2 regions of the Arthrobacter sp. SLBN-100 genome follow, and region 1 is predicted to be linked to the other one. Evidence: riboswitches for the same ligand, from Rfam matches in the RefSeq annotation. Region 1 holds a riboswitch; the other holds the start of a gene.

Region 1 (5,820 bases):
TCGCCCGCGAAGTGGCCAAGAACTACAACGTCAACATCGCCCTGCACACGGACCACTGCCCGAAGGACAAACTGGACGGCTTCGTCCTGCCGCTGCTGGCTGCCTCGGAGGCCGAGGTCAAGGCCGGCCGCAACCCGCTGTTCAACTCGCACATGTGGGATGGCTCCGCCGAGACCCTCCAGGAAAACCTGCGCATCGCCCGCGAACTGCTTGAGCGCACCGCTGCCGCGAAGATCATCCTCGAGGTCGAAATCGGCACCGTGGGTGGTGAAGAGGACGGCGTGGAGAACGCCATCAACGACAAGCTCTACACCACCGTTGAGGACGCCCTGGCCACCATTGATGCGCTCGGCGCCGGCGAGAACGGCCGCTACATCACGGCACTGACCTTCGGCAACGTCCACGGCGTGTACAAGCCCGGCGGTGTGAAGCTCCGCCCGGAGATCCTCAAGGACATCCAGGCCCAGGTTGGCGCCAAGATTGGCAAGGACAGCCCGTTCGATCTGGTGTTCCACGGCGGCTCCGGCTCCTCGGACCAGGAAATCGCGGACGCCGTCTCCTACGGCACCATCAAGATGAACATCGACACCGATACCCAGTACGCCTACACCCGCCCGGTGGCGGACCACATGTTCCGCAACTACGACGGCGTCCTCAAGGTCGACGGCGAAGTGGGCAACAAGAAGACCTACGATCCCCGCGTCTGGGGCGCATCGGCCGAAGCCGGCCTGGCAGCCCGCGTGGTCGAGGCCACCAAGCAGCTCGGTTCGGCCGGAAAGACCTTCTAGGAATGTCCGACGAGTTCCGCCGGAACCTTATGGGCCCCGAGCCCACGCTCCTGCCTGCCGAGACTGAGGTCAACCAGCAGCTGGAAGCGGGCCAGGAGCCCCTGGATCTCGTAGCCAGGCACCCCACATCCTCGCTGCTCTGGGCCCTGCTCGCGGAAGAGGCCTGGGCGGAGGGGCGCACCATTGACTCCTACGCCTACTCCCGGGTGGGCTACCACCGGGGACTGGACTCGCTGCGCCGCAACGGCTGGCGTGGCGTCGGCCCGATCCCTTGGGAGCACGAGCCCAACCGCGGCTTCCTGCGGGCGCTGTACTCCCTGGGCCGGGCATCCGCAGCCATCGGCGAGGCCGAGGAGCCGGAGCGGATCGAGAAGTTCCTGAACGACTCCGACCCGGCAGCCAAAGCAGCCATCGAAGGTCAGTAAACAGCAACGCGGGGTCACTTTCCGCCCTCTCCGGCCGCCGGATTGGGCTGAAAGTGACCCCGCCTTGGGTTAAAGTGCGACGGCGGGCGGTCGCCTTTCGAAAAGGTGACCGCCCGCCGTCGTTCCCTAAGCGGTGGTTGAGCCTGTCGAAACCTGATTTCGGCGAGCTCAACCAGCGTATGGCTATGCCTTCTGGAGCCCGGTGCGTGCCATGGCGTCGGCGTAAGCCACGCGCATGGCCTCGAGGTATTCCTCCTGGCGGGCGGGCGAACCTGCGAAGGCGCGGCCGCTGAGGGAGCGCACCTTGTAGGTCTTCAGGCCGCGGCGCCAGAGCAGCGGAACTTCGGTCTTCAGCAGCAGGTTCGCCAGGCGGTTGGCTTCCGTGCCGTGCGCTACGATCACGGAAGCCCGGGGGACCAGGGCCAGGAACTTAAGCAGCGGCTTCAGGCCGGCGGACACCTGGTCCGGGGTGAACTTCCCGTTCGGCTCCCCGGGGATGTGCCAGGGGTGGACGTTCCAGGGCATCACGTACTCCGGGCGAAGCCCCAGCTTCCACTGGATTCCGAGCATCCGGGTGGCGGCGTCGTGGTCCCCGGCCGTGATGAAACCGGACTTATCGGCCTCGCCGATGTTCGAGTACAGGCTGATGATCCGGCACTCGTCGACGTCGTGCATGGGGTCTACGTAGGGCACTGCCGTGCCGGGCTTGGCCTCCTGCAGGGAATCGCACAGTTCGTTGACGGCTGCAACATTGGGTTCGTAGCGGCGGTTCAGAAGCTGCTCATGGAAAGATTCGGGTGCCAGGGCTGTCATGTAGGGCTGGGTCTCCTGCGGGGATTGGTGTTGCTGCCACCGCGAAAATGGGCGCACGATGGCGCAACAGATCCGAGGTGGTTGAAATGGGGCGGACCGATTCCTGGTCGGCCTTTACCAGTTTAGCAAGCCGCGCAAAACGAAACGCCGGTCCCGCGCACCCGATCCAAGCGGGGCACGGAACCGGCGGGTCCGGTGTGCTGTTGCCGGCTACCAGAGGCGCTTGGTGGCCCGGCGCGCACCCTCGCCCAATGCTTCCAGCTTGGCGAAAGCGATCTGCGGGTGCACCCTGCCGCCCAGGCCGCAGTCGGTGGACGCGATGATGTTCTCCCGGCCCACCACCTCCGCGAAGCGGACAATCCGGTCTGCCACCAGGTCGGGGTGCTCCACCACGTTGGTGGCGTGCGAAACGACGCCGGGAATGATGACCTTGCCCTCGGGGAGCTTGGTGTCCTCCCAGACCCGCCACTCGTGTTCGTGACGGACGTTGGCGGCCTCGAAGGAGTAGCCGCCGGCGTTGACCTGCAGCACTGATCCGAGGATGTCCGCGAAGGGAATGTCCGTGGTGTGCGGTCCGTGCCAGGAGCCCCAGCACACGTGCAGCCGGATCTGCTCCTGCGGGAGGTCACGCAGCGCCCAGTTGGTGGCCTCCACCCGCAGCTGGATGAACTTCAGGTAGTCACCAAGAGCAGGCTCAGGGTTGATCTGGTCCCAGCTTTCGGCAAGTGACGGATCATCGAGCTGGACCGTGAGTCCGGCATCGATAATAGCCTTGTATTCCTCACGCATGGCGTCGGCGCATGCGTACAGCAGTTCCTCGTCGGTCTTGTAGTACTCATTGGCAACCCGTGCGCAGGACCCGGGGGAGAGCGAGGCCACAAAGCCCTCGGACAGCCCTGCGGCGGCCAGCCCGCTCTTCAGGTTCTTGACGTCGGAGGCTACCAGGTCGTGCCCGGTGTAGGTGAGGGGCCCTGCGATCTTGGGCTGGGAAACGCTCTTGCGGTGAGCCAGGATGCCGGCGGACGGGTCATTGTAGGCATCGTTGAACTTCTGCCGGTCACGACGGTCCGGGAAGGAGGTCAGGACAATGTTCCCGGGGGAGGACCGGCGCACCTGGGTATCAGCCCAACGGTCCACGTCCGTCGCTTCGAGGCCGCCAAGCCGGGCGAAGGAGTAGTTCCACCAAGCCCCGTAGTCAACGGAACTGGACATCGTGTGCCCATATTCGCCGTCGTTGGCGATATCGATGCCCAAGTCCTTCTGGCGCTGCACCACGTCCGCCACTGAGGCTTCCAGCAGGTCAAGGAATCCAGTGGTGATGCCCTCCTGCTCCTTGGCGGCGTTGGCGGCAATCAGCTCAGGTGTGCGGGGCAAAGATCCTGCATGGGTGACGCGGATGTGGTCTGTATTGAGGGACACTGGAATTCCTTTCCATCGGTCCTGGCAGTAGCACCTTCGCAGGCAGGTGGTAGCTGCAAATCAGCGGGGTTGCTGCGGCGTCAACGATCCAGGTCTCTCGGCCGCTCCGGATGGTTCACTCTCACTTAATTCCAAAGACTTCCCGGGAGCAAATCCGGTCCGGATTGTTTCGCACGTCAGGGGAGGCGGACGTACTTTCCGGACCGTAATAACTGGATACGCACTCCTGTTATATGCATTGACAGGTTTCGTTTAGCTTGGTTGGCTCTTGTCACAGGCCGCAATGGGGGACATGGCGGACTGGACGCACCCAATGCACTCGAAAGAGGTAACGCACCGTGAGAAAAACCCTGGCAACTTTCAGGACCCTGGCCGTTTCCGGAGCCCTGGCAGTGGCAGCAGTGACAGCACCCGCACCGGCGATGGCCGTAGGCGAAGGCCCCAATTACGACGGGAACGGCCAGATCACCACCTCGAAGCTGGCCACTTATGACCAGATGGTTTCGTTCCTCAAAGACCAGGACGCCCGCCAGCCGGCGATGGAGCTGGAGGTCATCGGGCAGACGGTGAAGGGCCGCGACATCCACCTGGTCAAGTACATCTCCGATCCGGCCAAACCCACCATCCTTTACCTGACGCAGCAGCACGGCAATGAACAGCTCACTACCGAAGGCGCCTTGGAATTCGTCAAGCACCTCGGCACCGGCAAGTCAGGGGGCGTCCTTGACGGCGCGAACATCCTCATCGTTCCCATGCTGAACGCAGACGGTGCCATGGGTGATGTGAACTTCTCCCTGGACGGCTACCAGGCCAAGGGTGAGCGCAACATGACCCGCTACAACGCTGAAGAGGTGGACCTCAACCGTGACCATGTGGAGAAAATCCAGCCGGAAACCCAGGCGCTGCACAACAACGTGATGCGCAAGTACCGGATCGACTACATGATCGACCTGCACCACCAGGGCACCCGCAGCCAACGTGATGGAGAGCTTGTATCCGGCTCAATCCTGTACCCCACCACCCCCAACGCCGACCCGGCCGTTGTGGAGAAGTCCAAGCAGCTGGGCGCTGTGGTGTTCCGCAACGTCGACTCCACCGGCTGGGGCCACCTTGGCAAGTACGTGGGCGGCAGTGCCGAAACCATCAGCCGCAACGGCATCGCGGTCGAATACGGCATCGCAACCCTGCTGTTTGAAATGCGCGGCATGTCAGACCACTACCTGGACGGGTACGCCCTGGGCCTGCGCAGCAACGGGTACCTGATCAAGCAGACGGTGACCACGCTGACCGCCACGGCCGCAGCCATTGCCGACGGGTCAATTGCCGACGCCGACACCTCCTTCTGGGACAGCCTCGCCACCCAGACCTCCCGCCCGGGCGAGGAGGCCGACGGCGAGTAGCAGGCGTTGCCGTCCGCCGCGGCCCTGGAGTCCTTTTACTCCGCAAGACGGGCCGCGGCGGGCCAACGGGTGGACGAAGTCCCCTATCGGCTAAACTTGGGTGGTAAGGGCCCCGGAACTCTTGCATCGCTGTGCTGCCCCGCGGACCAGCGAAGGCCGGTCGATTCGGGGCATTCTCATGAACGGCGCTGTACAGGGCCGCCACGTTTGTGGCCGGGCCCGGCAGCCCGAACGAATGGGGGAGGATCCCATGCCAGCAATTGTGATCGTAGGAGCCCAGTGGGGCGACGAAGGAAAAGGCAAAGCGACCGACCTGCTGGGCGGCCGCGTTGACTACGTCGTCAAACCCAACGGCGGCAACAACGCCGGGCACACCGTCGTCGTAGGCGGTGAAAAATACGAACTCAAGCTGCTTCCGGCAGGCATCCTCAGCCCCAACGCCGTCCCCATTATCGGCAACGGCTGCGTGGTAAACCTCGAGGCACTCTTCCAGGAGATTGAGGGCCTCCAGGCGCGCGGCGCCGACACCTCAAAGCTCCGCGTCTCCGCCAACGCCCACCTCGTGGCCCCGTACCACCAGGTGCTGGACAAGGTGACGGAGCGCTACCTCGGCAGCCGCGCCATCGGAACCACCGGCCGCGGCATCGGCCCCGCATACATGGACAAGGTGGCCCGGCTGGGCATCCGCGTCCAGGACGTCTTTGACGAGTCAATCCTCCGCCAGAAGGTGGAAGGCTCGCTGCGGCAGAAGAACGAACTCCTGGTCAAGATCTACAACCGGCGTGGCGTGGTGGTGGACGAGATCGTGGAGTACTTCCTGTCCTTCGCAGAGCGTCTCCGCCCGCTGGTCATCGACAGCACCCTGGTGCTGAACTCGGCCCTGGACGAGGGCAAGGTAGTACTCATGGAAGGCGGCCAGGCCACCTTCCTGGACGTGGACCACGGGACCTACCCGTTCGTGACCTCCTCCAACCC
Region 2 (5,820 bases), 2.3 Mb from region 1:
CCCCACAGTGGCCGCACTCTGCGCCCTGGCCACCGGCCCCTCCCGGCTCACCGGAATCGCGCACCTGCGCGGGCACGAGACGGACCGGCTGGCAGCCCTTGTCACCGAGATCAACCGCCTGGGCGGCGACGCCGAGGAGACCAGCGACGGCCTGGTGATCCGGCCTGCCAGGCTGCACGCCGGCGTTGTGCACAGTTATGCGGACCACCGCATGGCCACCGCCGGAGCCATCCTTGGCCTGGCTGTGGAGGGGGTCCAGGTGGAGGACATCGCCACCACCGCCAAGACCATGCCGGACTTTCCCCGGCTGTGGGCGGACATGCTGGCCCAGACGGGCTCCACCGGTACTGGGGCGGAAGGTTCAACCGGTGGCGCGGAGCACTGACTCCTGGGACGAGTCGGATGTCCGCATCCGGCCCAGCAAAAAAGGCTCCAGGCCCCGCACGAAGGACCGGCCAAGCCACGACGACGCCGTCACCGGCCGGATCGTCACCGTTGACCGCGGCCGGTACACGGCAGTGGTGGGTGAAGACTCCGGCAACGAGCGCGTTGTCATTGCCGCCCGGGCACGCGAGCTGCGCCGGAACCCCGTGGTGGCCGGTGATTTTGTGTCGCTCGTGGGAGACGTTTCCGGGGACCCGAACACCCTGGCCCGGCTGGTAAAGATCCAGGACCGCAAGACCCTCCTCAGGCGCAGCGCCGACGATACCGATCCAGTGGAACGGGCGGTGGTGGCCAACGCCGACCAGCTGGTGATTGTGGTGGCTGCCGCCAACCCGGAACCGCGCACCGGCTTCATCGACCGCGCCCTGGTGGCTGCGTACGACGCCGGGATCGAGCCCATCCTGCTGGTCACCAAGGCCGATGTCAAGGATCCGGCGGAGCTGTTGGCCAATTACAAGCACCTGGACTTCCCCGTGATCATCAGCCGGACAGCGGATTCCAGCGCTTCGGGCATCGACGCCCGCTCGGATGACGGACTGTCGGCCCGCCTGGACGGCGAAGCGGTGGCGGAACTTCGGGGCTACCTGGGCGGAAAAGTCACGGTGATGCTGGGGCACTCGGGCGTGGGCAAGTCCACCATGGTGAACGCGCTGACCGGGGCCGAGCGTGCCACCGGCGGGGTTAACGCGGTGACGGGCCGGGGCCGCCACACGTCGTCGTCCGCCCTGGCGCTGAGGCTTGCGGATGCACCGGCAGGCAGCTGGATCATCGACACCCCCGGCATCCGCTCATTCGGCCTGGCCCACGTGGACCCGGACCGGATCCTGCGGTCCTTCCCGGACCTCTCCCCCGGCATTGAAGACTGCGAGCGGGGCTGCAAGCACACCACTAACGCCGTGAACTGCGGCCTGGACGCCTGGGTGTCCGGCGGGCATGCCGGAGCCACCGGAGAAGCCCGGCTGGCCTCCCTGCGGCGGCTCCTCGGCACCGACCCCCGGATGGAGGCCCAGGAGACCAAGGAGCTTGGCAGCGTCAACTGACAACGCCGATCTCCCAGCAGAACCGCGCGCAGACGGTAGTTTGGAACCATGATCCAACCCGCTTCAAGCTACAACGATGACCTGCGCCTGGCCCATGTCCTGGCCGACTCGGTGGATGACCAGACCATGGGCCGCTTCAAGGCCCTGGACCTCCAGGTGGAGACCAAGCCTGACCTGACGCCGGTTACCGACGCGGACAAGGCTGCCGAAGAAGCCATTCGCGGCCAGCTTTCCCGTTCCCGCCCGCGCGACGCCGTGCTGGGCGAGGAGTTCGGCAGTACCGGCCACGGGTCGCGGCGCTGGATTATCGATCCCATCGACGGCACCAAGAACTTTGTCCGCGGCGTCCCGGTCTGGGCCACCCTGATCGCGCTGGTGGACGAAGGCGAGCCGGTGGTGGGTGTGGTCAGTGCACCCGCCCTGGGCAAGCGCTGGTGGGCGGCCAAGGGCATGGGGGCCTACATGGGCCGTTCCCTCGCCGCGGCCACGCGGCTGCGGGTGTCCAACGTCTCCAAGCTCTCCGACGCCTCCCTTTCCTATTCCAGCCTGGGCGGCTGGAAGGAACGCGGCAATCTTGACAACTTTCTGGGCCTCACCGAGGACGTGTGGCGGACCCGGGCGTACGGCGACTTCTGGTCCTACTGCATGGTGGCCGAAGGCTCAGTGGACATCGCCTGCGAACCTGAACTGAACCTTTATGACATGGCTGCCCTGGTGCCGATCGTGGTGGAAGCAGGAGGGCGCTTCACGTCCTTGGAAGGCGAGGACGGGCCCTTTGGCGGCAATGCGCTGGCCACCAACTCCATCCTGCACTCCGAGGTGCTCCGCAGGTTGAATCCGGACCTGGACGACCTCCTTTAAACCAGTTCCACCGAACAAACAGCGGCGGGTGCCCCCACAAGGAGGCACCTGCCGTCGTTTGTTCGGCAAAAAGGCCCTTTTCAGCCGCGGCGTAACAAAGCGCTTAACATTCATGCCGGCTTCAAACCTTCCTGCGCCATGTCTTACGCTCTTAACCAGGTCACGAGTGCCAGCGCTAAACCCCGGTTTGCTGGCCGGCAACCCTCCAACCGCGGTGGGGTGCCCCGGGTGACGACCAGGCCGGTCCGGAACGGATGCGGCAAGCGCGGATTCCCGGCAGAGGGAGTCCTTTTTCGAAGTGAGGTCTCTGTGACAACTGCCACCGTCTCCCCCAACGCCACTGCTGCTTCTGTTGCTGCCACGCCTGGAACCATTTTTGATGCCCGCCATGCCGCCGCCGGCCGTCCGCTCGCTGCCGTCACCGGCGCCGAAATCCAGGCGCCGCTGATCCACGGCGGCCACGTCCGTTACGCAAACCTTGACTACGGCGCCTCGGCTCCTGCGCTCTCGGTGGTCTCGGCATACCTGAACGAGATCCTTCCGTTCTACGCCAGCGTCCACCGCGGCGCCGGCTACGCGTCCCAGATCAGCACCTCAGTCTACGAAAACGCGCGCAACATTGTCCGTGAGTTCGTGGGCGGCCGCGCCGGTGACTCCGTGATCTTCACCCGGAACACCACCGATTCGCTTAACCTGCTGGCCGGCTGCCTGCCTGCAACGGACGGACGCCCGGACGGCGACGTCCTCTACCTCGACATCGAGCACCACGCCAACCTGCTGCCGTGGCAGGGCGTCCCGCACCGCAGCATCGTTGCCGCCGACACCATCGCCGGCACCATCGAAGCCATCCGGGCGGAGCTGAAGCAGGGCGGCGTGAGCCTGCTCGCCGTCACCGGCGCGTCGAACGTCACCGGCGAGATCCTTCCCATCCGCTCCCTGGCCGCGCTGGCCCACGAACACGGCGCACGGATCGTGGTGGACGCGGCCCAGCTTGCACCGCACCGCCGCGTGGATATTGCAGCGGACGACGTCGACTACCTCGCCTTCTCCGGCCACAAGCTGTACGCACCTTTCGGTGCCGGCGTGCTGGTGGGCCGCACGGACTGGCTCGACGCGGGAACGCCGCACCTTGCCGGCGGCGGCGCCGTCAAGGAAGCAAGGCTCGACGGCGTCAGCTGGGCCACCGGCCCGGCCCGCCATGAGGGCGGCTCACCCAACGTCCTCGGCGCCGCCACGCTGGCCCGCGCCACACAGGTGATCGCCGGGCTGGACCAGGATCAGTGGCACGCCCATGAATCCGCCATCCGTTCCTTCCTGGTGGAAGGCCTGCAGGAAATCGACGGTGTGACCGTCCACCAGATCTTCAAGGACACCAATCCGGATACGGACACCATTGGAGTGGTCAACTTCTCCGTGGAGGGCTACGACGCCGGGCTGGTGGCGGCCTACCTGTCCGCCGAGCACGGCGTGGGCCTGCGCGACGGCCGCTTTTGCGCCCACCCGCTCCTGAAGCGCCTGGGCCTGCCCTCCGGATCCCTCCGTGCCAGCTTTGGCGTCGGCTCCCGCCTGGAGGACGCCGAACGGCTCCTGGCCGGCATTGCGGCTCTGCGCAGCAAGGGGCTGGGCTGGGACTACGTGGTGGACGCCGGGCGCTGGGTTCCCGCAAACGACACACGGACGTACCCGCACTGGGCACCCAACACTCCGGGAACTGCCGGGGCCGCTCCCTGTCTCGACGACTAAAGCGGCGCTTGGGGTAGATTCAAAGGATACCCAAGGGCATCAGGCGAAGGAGGCCACAAGTGGTACGGGGTGGCCCCAGACTTGATCACGGACGGCGCCGGGAGCTCGGCCAGAGCTTCCAGGACGGTGGCCGGCACTACCAGCGGGTCCGCCCGGGCTATCCGGAAGAATCAGCACGCTGGCTGGTCCCCGCCGCGGCCCGCGATGCACTGGACGCCGGTGCCGGCACCGGCAAATTCACCGAACTCCTGCTTGGTATGGGACTGACGGTCACCGCGGTGGACCCTTCTGCGGACATGCTCGAACAGTTACGCGCGCACTATCCCGCGGCCACGGCTGTGCAGGCCACCGCCGAGGACACCGGCCTGCCCGCGGCTGCCTTCGACGTCGTGAGCGTTGCCCAGGCCTGGCACTGGTGTGACGCCCCCGCGGCAAGCACCGAACTTGCGCGCGTCCTGCGTCCGCACGGAACGCTGGGCCTGGTCTGGAACCAGCTGGACACCTCGGTTCCCTGGGTTCACCGGCTTTCCCGGATCATGCATGCCGGAGACGTTTACAAGCCAGGTTCCCGGCCGCAGGTTGGGCCGGAGTTCAGGGACCTTGAGGGCCACGTGACGCGTTGGCAGGACCGCGTCACCACCACCGATCTCGTGGAACTGACGAAGTCGCGGAGCTACTACCTGCGGGCCGGCGAAACTACCCGCGCAAAGGTGCTGGCCAACCTTGACTGGTATCTGCACGACCACCTGGGCCACAGCCTCGATGAAGAGCTGGAACTGCCCTATCTCACGCTTACCTGGCGGGCCACCAAAGCATAGCGGGGGCGGTTAACCGGTAGGCTTGGTGCTGTGAAGACCAGCGCGCCCTCCTCCTCCATCGAGGACTACGTCAAGGTCATCTACTCCTTCACCGAATGGCAGGACAAGCCCATCACGTCCTCCCAGCTGGCCCAGCGCCTCGGGGTGGCCAATTCCTCGGTGTCCGAGATGGTCCGGAAGCTCAAGGACCAGGGCCTGGTGGACCATCAGCCCTACAGCGCCATCACCCTGACGGACCAGGGCATTCGGCTGGCCCTGTCCATGGTGCGGCGCCACCGCCTGATCGAGACCTACCTGGTCCAGCAGCTGGGCTACAGCTGGGACGAGGTCCACGACGAAGCCGAACTCCTGGAGCACGCCGTCTCGGACACGTTCATCGAACGAGTTGCCACCAAGCTTGGCGACCCGCAGCGCGATCCCCACGGTGACCCGATCCCCACAGCCGAAGGCACAGTCCTGATGCCCCGCGCCCACCTGATGGGTGAGCTGGACCAGGGGCACACCGGCAGGATCACCCGCATCAGCGACGAAAACCCGGACCTGCTGCGCTACCTTTCGGCAGAGGAAATCGACCTCGACGCCGAAGTGGAGGTGGTGGGCCGCAAACCGTTCGGCGGAGCCCTGGTGGTGCGGATCCGGAACTCGGGCAGGACCAGGGACTATGACCTGGCCGACGAGATCACCTCCGCCCTGTGGGTGCACAGCGACCATCCCCACCCGGGCTGCCTGCTCGGGGACAGCTGAATGAAGCCTGCCGGCATACCGGCCGCCCGTGCCTGGTTGGCTGTTGCCGTTGGGGCCCTGATCGGTACTGAACTGCGGTATGGGTTGGGACTGGCGTTTCCGGATTTTCCGGGGTCCGTGCCGTGGGCCACCCTGTGGATCAACGTGGGTGGAAGCTTTGTCCTGGCATT

What was found. Region 1 has a riboswitch for S-adenosylmethionine ahead of FBY31_RS16615 (cobalamin-independent methionine synthase II family protein). Riboswitches for the same ligand answer to the same signal wherever they lie in the genome.
Region 2: it holds a riboswitch for S-adenosylmethionine, as region 1 does, so the genes downstream of both, FBY31_RS05915 (aminotransferase class V-fold PLP-dependent enzyme) here and FBY31_RS16615 (cobalamin-independent methionine synthase II family protein) in region 1, are expected to answer to the same signal.

Annotation. Positions count from the first base shown of each region.
Region 1 covers NZ_VFMY01000001.1:3,588,389-3,594,208, forward strand. Annotated here, with positions in the region: gene fbaA (class II fructose-bisphosphate aldolase) at 1-788, shown strand, start outside; gene FBY31_RS16605 (DUF3151 domain-containing protein) at 791-1,213, shown strand; gene FBY31_RS16610 (uracil-DNA glycosylase) at 1,397-2,026, opposite strand; gene FBY31_RS16615 (cobalamin-independent methionine synthase II family protein) at 2,237-3,445, opposite strand; SAM riboswitch class I at 3,455-3,562, opposite strand; gene FBY31_RS16620 (M14 family zinc carboxypeptidase) at 3,784-4,845, shown strand; gene FBY31_RS16625 (adenylosuccinate synthase) at 5,096-5,820, shown strand, end outside.
Region 2 covers NZ_VFMY01000001.1:1,271,492-1,277,311, forward strand. Annotated here, with positions in the region: gene aroA (3-phosphoshikimate 1-carboxyvinyltransferase) at 1-385, shown strand, start outside; gene rsgA (ribosome small subunit-dependent GTPase A) at 369-1,484, shown strand; gene hisN (histidinol-phosphatase) at 1,533-2,345, shown strand; SAM riboswitch class IV at 2,504-2,617, shown strand; gene FBY31_RS05915 (aminotransferase class V-fold PLP-dependent enzyme) at 2,655-4,088, shown strand; gene FBY31_RS05920 (class I SAM-dependent methyltransferase) at 4,148-4,906, shown strand; gene FBY31_RS05925 (metal-dependent transcriptional regulator) at 4,937-5,650, shown strand; gene FBY31_RS05930 (fluoride efflux transporter FluC) at 5,651-5,820, shown strand, end outside.